One region of the Pelorhabdus rhamnosifermentans genome, then DNA from elsewhere that is predicted to be linked to it. Evidence: predicted binding sites of a transcription regulator. Region 1 holds the regulator's gene; the other holds the start of a gene.
What was found. Region 1 encodes HrcA, which represses chaperone genes, less so after heat shock. Its sites were predicted from a motif close to TGTTAGCACTCNNNNNNNNNGAGTGCTAACA; they were not measured.

Region 1 (5,730 bases):
GTGAAACCTTAGGTGGAGCTGAGGCAAGAGGCGAAATGATATTTTTAGCTCTCAGGACGACAGCGGGCTTATTATTTCATGATTATGCCAAACAATTTAACCGGAACTTTTTACAAGATTATGAAAATATTCTGGTAAATCTTCGGCAGCAAGGATTGATTTGCCAAAATAAACAAGGTATTTCTCTAACGAATCTTGGAATGAAATTTGGTAATGTTGTTTTTCGCACATTTTTACCATAAAGTTTGCGTCTTGTTCTTGACAGAGCTACAAATGAGTGGTATTTTTTTATTAGATGTTAGCACTCTATGAATGAGAGTGCTAACAAAAGGAGGCGGAGTCGATGCTTGATGAAAGAAAACGCCGAGTTCTTCAGGCTATTATTAACGATTATATTTCGACTGCCGAACCGATTGGCTCTAGAACTATTGCCCGCAAATACAATTTAGGAGTCAGTCCTGCTACCATTCGTAATGAAATGTCTGATTTGGAGATGCTGGGCTATTTAGAGCAACCTCATACTTCTTCTGGACGTATTCCATCTGCTAAGGGATACCGATTCTATGTGGACTGTTTGTTGGCACCTCACAGTATCTCAGACAAGGAAGCTTGTTTAATTCAGCAGTGGTATGAAGCCAAGGTTAGGCGTATTGATGAGTTATTTCAAGAGACGGCCAAGGTATTGTCGAAAATAACGAATAATATTTCTCTTGTCATGGCACCGCAAGCTTCAGAGTCTAAGTTTAAATATTTGCAGTTTCTACCTCTTGATGATCATCGGGTCATTGCCGTTGTTGTGACAAATCAGGGATTGATGGAAAATAAAGTAATTGACATTCCCGAAGGTACAACGTATGATGATTTGCAGCATATTGCGGTGCGTGTCAACAACCGTTTGGCTGGGCTTGATTTTAAACAGATCAAATTTTCTATTATGGATGAAATTAAACAGGATTTACTAGCCGATTCGGCGATCATGCAATATGCTTTTGACACAGTAAATCAAGCCATGAATCAGGATAAAAGCGAAAAAGTCTATCTTGGTGGGACAACACATTTATTGAACCAGCCGGAGTTTCAAGATGTGGATAAAATCAAAAATATTTTGTCCATGCTTGAGGAAGAAAAGCTACTTTGCGATATTTTGCATATGCGTGATAATGACGGCGTCATTGTCACAATCGGTCAAGAAAATAAGTATAGCGGTATCCAGGATTGTAGTGTTGTTCAGGCAACTTACCGTATTGAAGGGCAGGTTGTAGGTACAGTGGCCATTTTAGGACCGACGCGTATGGAATATGGCAAGACGATGGCAATTCTAGAGTTCATGCACACTCATTTGGGTGAACTTATTAAAAAATATCAATTGAAGTGAAGCAGAACAAATAAGTAATGAGAATGATAGCATGAGGTGAAAGTATGGCTGAAAATGAAAAAATGCAAGCTGCCCCTGTCGATGAACAGGACGAGACAGCAGAGTGTGAATCGACAGAAGAAGCGAATCTAGGGGAAGCGCAAGAGAGTAATTCCGATAATCAGCAGTTTCGTGCGAATCTGACGGCACAGATTGAAGAAAAAGATGCGGTAATCAAAGAATTAACGAAGCAATATCAAAGGCTCCAAGCTGATTTCGAGAATTTTCGTCGCCGCAGTCGTCAAGAAAAAGATGAGCTCTCTACGGTAGTAGCCGAAGGAATTGTTCTTGAGATATTGCCTGTTGTGGACAATTTTGAGCGAGCTTTGGCCTCTGATGCTGAGGATATCAGTTCGGTACGCTCGGGTGTAGAACTCATTTTTCGACAAATGAAGGCGTCACTGGAAAAGTTGGGTGTGACGACAATTGAAGCAGTTGGCAAATCTTTTGATCCCAGTGAACACCAAGCTGTGATGCGGGTGGAGGATGCTGAAGCAGAAGATGGCATCATTACTGAAGAACTGCAAAAAGGTTATAAGGTAAAAAACAGAGTGGTTCGACCAAGTATGGTGAAAGTCGTCAATAATAGTTAACTTCAATTTACTTAAATTGAGATACTTATAAAAGTTTTAATCATTAAAGGGGGACATTTATTATGGCAAAAGTTATTGGGATAGACCTTGGTACAACAAATTCTGTTGTAGCAGTAATGGAAGGTGGCGAACCTGTTGTTATTGCAAACACGGAAGGCAGCAGATTAACTCCTTCTGTTGTTGGTTTTTCGAAAACAGGTGAAAGGCTCGTAGGACAACTTGCTAAACGTCAGGCTGTTTCCAACACAGAAAGAACAATTAGTTCCATAAAGCGTCATATGGGTAGTGATTACAAGGTTAAAATTGATGACAAAGATTATTCACCACAAGAAATTTCAGCCATGATTTTGCAAAAATTGAAACAAGATGCTGAAGCTTATTTAGGTGAAAAGGTTACTCAGGCCGTTATTACCGTACCGGCTTATTTTACAGATGCTCAGCGACAGGCAACAAAAGATGCAGGTGTTATTGCCGGTCTTGAAGTGCTCCGAATTATCAATGAACCAACAGCAGCAGCACTTGCTTATGGTATTGATAAAGGTGAAGATCACACGGTTTTAGTATATGACCTTGGCGGCGGTACTTTTGATGTATCCATCTTGGAATTGGGTGATGGTGTGTTTGAAGTAAAAGCAACCAATGGTAATAACCGCTTAGGCGGCGATGATTTTGATGAACGCGTAAGAAATTGGTTAGTAAACGAGTTTAAAAAAGAACAGGGCATTGATTTGTCGAATGACAAGATGGCCAATCAACGTCTGTTAGAAGCAGCTGAAAAAGCTAAGATTGAATTGTCTGGTGTTTTGACGACAAACATTAATTTACCTTTTATTACGGCCGATCAAACAGGTCCGAAACATTTAGACATTAACTTAACGCGCGCCAAATTTGATGAACTAACAGCTGATTTGGTAGAATCAACAATGGGACCCACACATAAGGCTATGCAAGATGCCGGAATGTCGCCCAAAGACATTAATAAAGTCATTTTAGTTGGCGGATCTTCACGGATTCCTGCCGTACAGGAAGCCATTAAAGGCTTTATTGGTAAAGAACTTCATCGCGGTGTTAATCCTGATGAATGTGTAGCTGTCGGTGCTGCCATTCAGGCGGGTGTACTTGTAGGGGAAGTCAAAGATGTGTTGCTTCTTGATGTTACGCCTCTATCCCTTGGTATTGAAACACTTGGTGGCGTTTTCACGAAGATTATTGAACGCAATACAACCATTCCGACATCAAAAAGCCAAACATTTTCGACTGCTGCTGACAGCCAGCCTTCTGTAGACATTCATGTCTTACAAGGTGAACGTGAAATGGCGGCCTCGAATAAAACATTAGGTCGTTTTGAATTATCGGGTATCCCACCGGCTCCACGTGGCGTGCCTAAAATTGAAGTAACATTCGATATTGATGCCAATGGTATTGTGAATGTTTCAGCAAAAGATTTGGGTACAGGCAAGGAACAGAAAATTACGATTACTTCTTCAGGCGGTATTAGTAAGGATGAAATTGATCGGATGGTTAAAGAAGCGGAAGCTCATGCAGCAGAAGATAAACAAAATAAAGAAGGCATTGAAGTAAGAAATAATGCCGATTCTCTTGTTTATCAAGCTGAGAAGGCCATTAAGGATATTGGCGATAAAGCAGATAAGGCTTTAATCGAGAAGGTACAGCAAGCTGCAAATAATCTAAAAGAAACATTGAAGGGTACAGATGTAGAAAAAATTAAAGCTGATACAGAAGCATTGACTAAGCCCTTCTATGAACTTTCGCAAGCCTTGTATAGCCAGGCACAAGCGCAGGGACAGCCTGACGCAGCAGCGGACGGTGCAGCGAAAGATAAAGATGAGACCATCGTAGATGCTGAAGTAGTCGATGACAAAAAGAATGAAAAAGCTTAGGATGGTGCAAGGTGAGTAAACGAGATTATTATGAAGTCTTGGGAGTCTCTAAGTCAGCATCAGATGATGAAATTAAAAAAGCCTATCGTAAATTAGCTAGAAAGTATCATCCTGATGTGAATCGTGACAACCCCAAAGAGGCGGAAACAAAGTTTAAAGAAGCCTCAGAGGCCTATGAAGTCTTGTCAAATGCCGATAAGAAAGCGCAGTATGACCAATATGGTCATGCTGCCTTTGACGGTGCCCAGGGTGGTGCTGGATTTGGTGGATTTGGCGGTGGTTTTGGTGGTGCCAGTGCAGGTGGATTTGGCGATATTTTTGATATGTTTTTTGGGGGACAGGGTTTTGGTGGAAGATCGAATGGTCCGGAAAAAGGATCCGATTTACGCTATGATATGGAGATTACCTTTGAACAGGCTGCTTTTGGTGTAGAAAAGGAAATTGAAATCCCGCGGACGGAGGATTGTCGGGCCTGTCATGGCACGGGTGCAGCACCAGGAACACATGCTGATACCTGTCCAGACTGTAAAGGCACAGGGCAGGTACAGTTTACCCAAAATACCCCCTTTGGCCGTATGATGAATGTCAAAACATGTGATCGTTGTCATGGTGAAGGAAAAATTGTGAAGACGCCTTGCAAAGAGTGTCATGGTCAAGGAAAAGTTAAAGCAAGAAGAAAAATAAAAATTAAAATTCCTGGTGGTGTCGATAACGGTTCCAGGCTTCGCGTGGCTCATGAAGGTGAAGCAGGCATGCGTGGCGGCCCGCAGGGTGATTTATATGTTTATATTTTTGTAAAACCGCATAAACTGTTTGTACGAGAAGGCAATGATGTGATTTGTGAAGTGCCGATTAGTTTCGTTCAGGCTATTTTGGGTGATGAGATTGAAGTTCCTACTTTAGAGGGAAGAGTGAAATTCCGCATTGAAGAGGGGACACAGTCGGGTACTATCTTTAGGCTTCGAAATAAAGGTATACCCCATTTAAGAGGGAATAGTCGCGGTGATCAGCATGTGAAAGTCAAAGTTGTTACACCGAAAAATTTAACAGAGAAGCAACGCGAACTGTTAAAAGAATTTGCCCGTATTAGCGGAGAAGATATTAACCCGGAACAAAAAGGCTTCTTTAAAAAAATGAAGGATGCGTTTGGGGTTTCTTAATTCCATAAAAGGGGCGAGTGCAGATGAAGTGGGCTGAAATCAGTATCCAAACCTCTCATGAGGCCACCGAAGCGGTGGCCAATATTTTTCATGATCTCGGGGCGAGTGGTGTTGTTATTGAAGATCCGGAGTTAATTAATACGTATCGGTTATCAGGTGCTTGGGACTATTGCGATATTCCACTGGAAGAAAATACGGAAGTTGTCATTGTCAAGGCCTATTTGCCTGTTGATGAAGCAATTGATGGTAAATTGCAGTTGTTTGAAGGCAAGGTCAATGATCTTAGTGGACATGATATTGATTGTGGTTGTGGAAAGATTACTTGCCGTGAGATTCAGGATGAAGATTGGGCAACGAGTTGGAAAGAATTTTTTCATCCTGTCAAGGTGGGAGAAAAAATTGTTATTAAACCTACTTGGGAAGATTATGAAGCCGGAGTGGATGATATTGTCATTGAACTTGATCCTGGTATGGCTTTTGGAACAGGAACTCACCACACAACGGCCATGTGCATTCGTCATCTTGAGGATTTGATTGAGCCTGGCATGAAAGTTTTTGATGTCGGTGCGGGTTCTGGTATTTTAAGTATTGTCTGTGCGAAATTAGGCGCGAAACAAGTGCATGCTGTTGATTTGGATGGTGTTGCTGTTCGTGTTGCCAAA
Region 2 (5,730 bases), on a different contig from region 1:
ATTCGGTTTTACTGCTAAAGGTATTCGACCACGTTATTACACCGAAAGTAATGAAGATGCTCTTATTATGTGGTTGGATATAAAAAAAGCCACTTTCGTGGCTGAAGGGTGATTGCTCTATAAAATATTCAGCACTTTCCTGTTTTGTGCTGGTGGTGAAAAAATAAAAGGGCGGAAAAACCGCCCTAGGTGTTTACCGGAGAGTTTGTTCGTAGTTCTCGATCATCTTACGAACCATGTGGCCACCGACACGACCGCAATCGGCGGAAGTCATTGTAGCCCAGCCCGAAGAACGTACGCGCTCAGCTACACCTAACTCAGAAGCAATTTCCATTTTCATTTGATCTAAGGCGTTTTCGGCAGCGGGAGTCACTGGTTTACGTGAGCGTGCCATAGTTAAAACCTCCTTTCGTGGACGATCTTGTTTTTCTGTCCACTCTTAATTTGTCTGATTTTTGTGCATAACATACGTGATTTTAGAAGGAAACTACTGGGGGCATTTTTCTTGATAAATTTGGATAACAACATACATTCGACTTTGGTTCTTGGTCTTGAAACAAGCTGTGATGAAACCTCGGCTGCCGTCGTTCGAGACGGTCGGACCATCCTTTCGAACGTCATTTCCTCACAGGTTCCTGTTCACCAAAAATTTGGCGGTGTTGTACCTGAAATTGCATCCCGCAAACATATTGAACAGGTCGTTCCTGTGATTGATCAGGCACTAAGAGAAGCTCAGGTGACACTAGATGAAATATCCGCTATTGGCGTTACCTATGGACCTGGTTTGGTAGGGGCTCTCCTTGTCGGTGTGGCGGCAGCCAAAGCTTTGGCTTTTGCGAAAAGGCTGCCCCTTGTCGGTGTTCATCATCTGGAAGGCCATATTTTTGCCAATCTCCTTACGCATCCTGATTTAGAACCGCCGTTTCTGGCGCTTGTTGTGTCAGGCGGGCACACCTCGCTAGTGAAGGTAGCCTCTTATAATGAGTTTTTGTTGATTGGTCAAACACGCGATGATGCAGCAGGGGAGGCTTTTGATAAGATAGCACGCGTCATGGGGTTGCCTTATCCCGGCGGTCCCCATATTGATCGGCTTGCAGCCGAGGGTGATTCGGCTGCTATCCATTTTCCACGGGCCTTAACAGGCCATGGCAGTTATGAATTTAGTTTTAGTGGTCTGAAATCGGCTGTGCTCAACTATTTAAATTCAGCGAGGCAAAAGGGAGAAGCCATCGTTCATGCCGATGTGGCAGCGAGTTTTCAAGCGGCTATTGTGGATGTTTTAGTCGAAAAAACGTTGCAAGCAGCACAGGAGTACGATCTTAAAAAGGTCGTTTTGGCTGGTGGTGTGGCAGCGAATTCATCACTTCGTAGCCATCTGGCTAATGCACTTGCTATCCAGAATATTCAGTTCTATTATCCGCAAACGGTGCTTTGTACGGATAATGCTGCTATGGTGGCCTGTCGGGCTCATTATCAGTTTTTAGCTGGTAAAATCTCTTCTTTATCATTAAATGCTCGCCCGACGATGCGTCTTGGCCAATCTTTTAATGAAAAAAACAATAATCTTTACTAATTTACAAGGATATTTTCTTCTTGTGTTGAATCATAGAGTATTTATATAGCACAAGGGAGGCAACCTATGGGCGTTATCGGTGATATTTGTCGTAAAGTTACTGGACTCAGTACGGAACAAATTGAACAGCTCGAACAGCTGGCTGTTTTGCTTGGCATCGCTGCTGATTTGTCGCATGCCCAAATCACTGTGTATACTAAGACAAAGTCCAAGCATTTTTTGGCGATTGTTGCTCAGGTGAGGCCTAATACAAGCTTTATTGAGTATCGCCCCCACCTTTTAGGAACAACGGTTAGGGCGACGGAAGAGCCACTTGTCTGGCGTACAATGACGTGTGGCGAACATATTTCGGGTCAAAGAGAATGGGAAATCGGTATGGATGTGCTCGAAATGGAGACTCATGCGATTCGCGATAAAGCGGGTACCGTGATTGCTGTGGTCAGTTTTGAGGCCAGTCATGAAGAGGCTCGTGCTGGGGCCCACCCTGTTTTGGTTGAAATGGCCTTTTTGTTATTGTCTACGAGTCGCGCTAAAATGGAAAATATTTTTAGACGGCTCAATGCGCGGGATGGTATTATTATTGTAGGGGAAAGTGGTCATGTCGTTTTTTCCAATGCTGTTGCTGCAAGTATCTACAAGGTTCTTGGCGTGGGGCGTGTCGTGGGACGGCGTGTGTCAGACAGGCGCAGTCATATGAAAGTGGTACAAAAGGCGATTGCTCACGGAGTGGCTCAGGAACTGGAGATTGAAACAGGCGACTTTGTTTTTAATCAACGTGCCATTCCAGTTGTTGTCGATGAAAAAGTGATTCGTACCTTGTTTATTGTCAGTGATGTTACGGAGATTAAGAAAAAGGAAAAAGAATTGCTCATTAAGTCGGCTGTTATTCAGGAAATTCATCATCGCGTCAAAAATAATCTGCAAACTATTGCCAGTCTATTGAGTTTGCAGGCTAGGCGATCTTCTTCAGCCGATGTAAAGGCTTCTCTGAAAGAATGTATTAATCGTATTTTAAGTATTTCTGTCATTCATGAGTTTTTATCACAACAGGATGTGGAAACAATCAATGTGGCTGAAGTAGCCAAAAACATCTTAGATTCGGTTATTCAAAATATGATGGAACCAGATTTTAATATTCAAACGGTATTTAACGGTGAAACAGTTATCCTTCCTTCTGATTGCGCAACAAGTTTAGCTTTGGCTATTAATGAACTTATTCAAAATTCTATTGAGCATGGTTTTGTTGGCAGGCGAGAGGGCATTATTGGTATTGATATTCGATCTTTATCTGATTGTTATCAAATAGAAATATTTGATAATGGCATTGGCTTACCACCGGGCTTTGATGCGCATAGTTTAAAAAGTCTTGGCATTCAAATTATTACGACACTCATTGAATCGGATTTGTCAGGAAAATTTGAATTAAAATCGGATGGTGGAACACGGGCGATTATTACGATACCTCATATGACAGAGGGAGAAGGAGGCTGAGAAATGGAACTGTTAAAAATCGTTATCGCAGATAATGAATCCATTATTCGTATGGATTTAAAGGAACTATTAGAAGAAGCCGGTCATGATGTAGTCGGTGAGGCGTCAGATGGACTCCACGCCGTTGAACTGGTGCGTAAAACTCGCCCTGATTTGGTGATTATGGATATTAAAATGCCTAAGATGGACGGGATTGCGGCGGCCCGAATTATTGCGAATGAAAAATTAGCACCTGTACTGCTTCTTACGGCCTTTAGTCAGAAGGAAATTGTTGAGAAAGCCAAAGAATCAGGTGTTTTAGCTTACCTTGTGAAACCAATTAAAGAGGCAAATTTATTTCCAGCCATGGAAATTGCTTTGTCGCGATTTAAAGAAATTAGCGATTTAGAACATGAATTGGAAGATGTAAAAAACTCGTTAGAAATGCGTAAACTTTTGGATCGGGCTAAAGGCATTTTGATGGATGCGTATCAATTAAGCGAAGGGGAAGCTTATCGGCGAATTCAGCAATATAGTATGGCGAAGCGGAAGTCGATTCGGGAAGTGGCAGAAGCCATTGTAAATTCAGCAAAAAAATGACGATAGAACGGTTGCCTAACGGTTTTTTAGTTGGGTAGCCGTTTATTTTTTAAATTTAATTCGTTTTTTTATGGAAAAGACTTGATTTTTGTTCCAAAATTATATATCATAATCTATGTAATTAGCACTCCTCTAAAGTGAGTGCTAACAAAAAAGATACAACATTCATTAAGGGAGGTAATTTTTCCATGATTAAGCCATTAGGCGACAGAGTCGTAATTAAAGCTTTAGAAGCGGAGCAAAAAACCAAGAGCGGAATCGTTCTTCCGGATACTGTTAAGGAGAAACCACAGGAAGGCGAAATCGTTGCTGTAGGTGCTGGTAAAGTAATGGAGAATGGTCAAAGAGTAGCCCTTGAAGTAAAAGTTGGCGATAAAGTTCTGTTCTCGAAATATGCTGGAACTGAAGTAAAAGTGAATGACAAAGATTATCTTGTATTGAGTGAAAGAGATATCCTGGCAATTGTAGGCTAATATCATACGAAATTAAGGGAGGTTACATAAATGGCTAAACAAATTGTTTTTGATGAGGAAGCGCGCCGCGCTCTTGAAAGAGGCGTCAATGCTCTTGCAAATGCTGTAAAGGTAACACTTGGACCTAAGGGTCGTAATGTTGTTTTGGATAAAAAATTTGGTGCACCAACAATTACGAATGATGGTGTAACCATTGCTCGTGATATTGATTTAGAAGATCCATTTGAGAATATGGGTGCTCAATTAGTAAAAGAAGTTGCAACAAAAACAAATGATGTTGCTGGTGATGGTACTACGACAGCAACTCTTTTGGCACAAGCTATGATTCATGAAGGTATGCGCAATGTTGCTGCTGGTGCTAACCCGATGATCTTGAAAAAAGGTATTAAAAAAGCAGTCGATGCTTTAGTAGAGGATATTAAAAAATCTGCTAAAAAAGTAGAAACAAAAGATGCTATTGCACAGGTAGCTTCTATTTCTGCCGGCGATGAAGAAATCGGCAATTTGATTGCTGAAGCAATGGAAAAAGTCGGCAACGATGGTGTTATTACTGTTGAAGAATCGAAGACAATGGGAACGGACCTCGATGTTGTAGAAGGCATGCAGTTTGACCGCGGCTATATTTCCCCTTACATGGTAACGGATACAGATAAGATGGAAGCCGTGTTAAATGATCCTTATATTTTGATTACAGACCGTAAAATTGGTGCTATTGCTGATTTGCTGCCTATCCTTGAAAAAGTTGTTCAACAAGGTAAGGAATTACTTGTTATTGCTGAAGACGTTGAAGGTGAAGCACTGGCAACGATTGTTGTTAATAAACTTCGTGGTACCTTCCGCGCTGTTGCTGTAAAAGCTCCTGGCTTTGGTGATCGTCGGAAAGCAATGCTTGAAGATATTGCCATCTTAACAGGCGGTGCTGTGATTACAGAAGATTTGGGTCGCAAACTGGACAGCGTTACGCTGGAAGATTTGGGTCATGCCCGTCAAGTTCGTGTTTCGAAAGAAGAAACAACGATTGTTGATGGTGCAGGCTCTAAGAGCGATATTGATGCTCGTACGGCACAAATCAGAAGCCACATTGAAGAATCCACTTCTGATTTTGATAAAGAAAAACTGCAAGAACGTTTGGCTAAATTGTCCGGCGGCGTAGCAGTTATTCAAGTCGGTGCAGCTACTGAAGTTGAACTGAAAGAAAAGAAACTGCGTATTGAAGATGCTTTAAATGCAACACGCGCAGCTGTTGAAGAAGGCATTGTTGCTGGTGGCGGTACGACTTTCATCGATATTTTGCCTGTACTTGATACAATTAGTGCAGCAGGCGATGAAAAAACAGGCGTAGAGATTGTAAAACGTGCAATTGAAGAACCTGTTCGTCAGATTGCTAATAATGCAGGCCTAGAAGGTTCTGTCGTTGTCGAAAACGTGAAGAAAGCAGGAAAAGGCATCGGCTTTAATGCCTTGACTGAAGAATACATTGATATGATTGCTGCTGGTATTGTTGACCCAGCTAAAGTGACGCGTTCTGCTCTGCAGAATGCAGCAAGTATTGCATCCCTTGTTTTGACAACGGAAACACTTGTTGCAGATAAACCAGAAAAAGATAACGGTGCT

Region 2: groES (co-chaperone GroES) is a predicted target of HrcA. The motif match lies at 3,763-3,793, and genes of this name have one in related genera.

Annotation. Positions count from the first base shown of each region.
Region 1 covers NZ_JAHGVE010000009.1:97,387-103,116, forward strand. Annotated here, with positions in the region: gene hemW (radical SAM family heme chaperone HemW) at 1-242, shown strand, start outside; gene hrcA (heat-inducible transcriptional repressor HrcA) at 344-1,375, shown strand; gene grpE (nucleotide exchange factor GrpE) at 1,420-2,007, shown strand; gene dnaK (molecular chaperone DnaK) at 2,070-3,908, shown strand; gene dnaJ (molecular chaperone DnaJ) at 3,920-5,068, shown strand; gene prmA (50S ribosomal protein L11 methyltransferase) at 5,092-5,730, shown strand, end outside.
Region 2 covers NZ_JAHGVE010000021.1:39,141-44,870, reverse strand. Annotated here, with positions in the region: gene rimI (ribosomal protein S18-alanine N-acetyltransferase) at 1-112, shown strand, start outside; gene Ga0466249_RS19605 (alpha/beta-type small acid-soluble spore protein) at 194-394, opposite strand; gene tsaD (tRNA (adenosine(37)-N6)-threonylcarbamoyltransferase complex transferase subunit TsaD) at 515-1,573, shown strand; gene Ga0466249_RS19595 (sensor histidine kinase) at 1,640-3,064, shown strand; gene Ga0466249_RS19590 (ANTAR domain-containing response regulator) at 3,068-3,643, shown strand; gene groES (co-chaperone GroES) at 3,832-4,116, shown strand; gene groL (chaperonin GroEL) at 4,147-5,730, shown strand, end outside.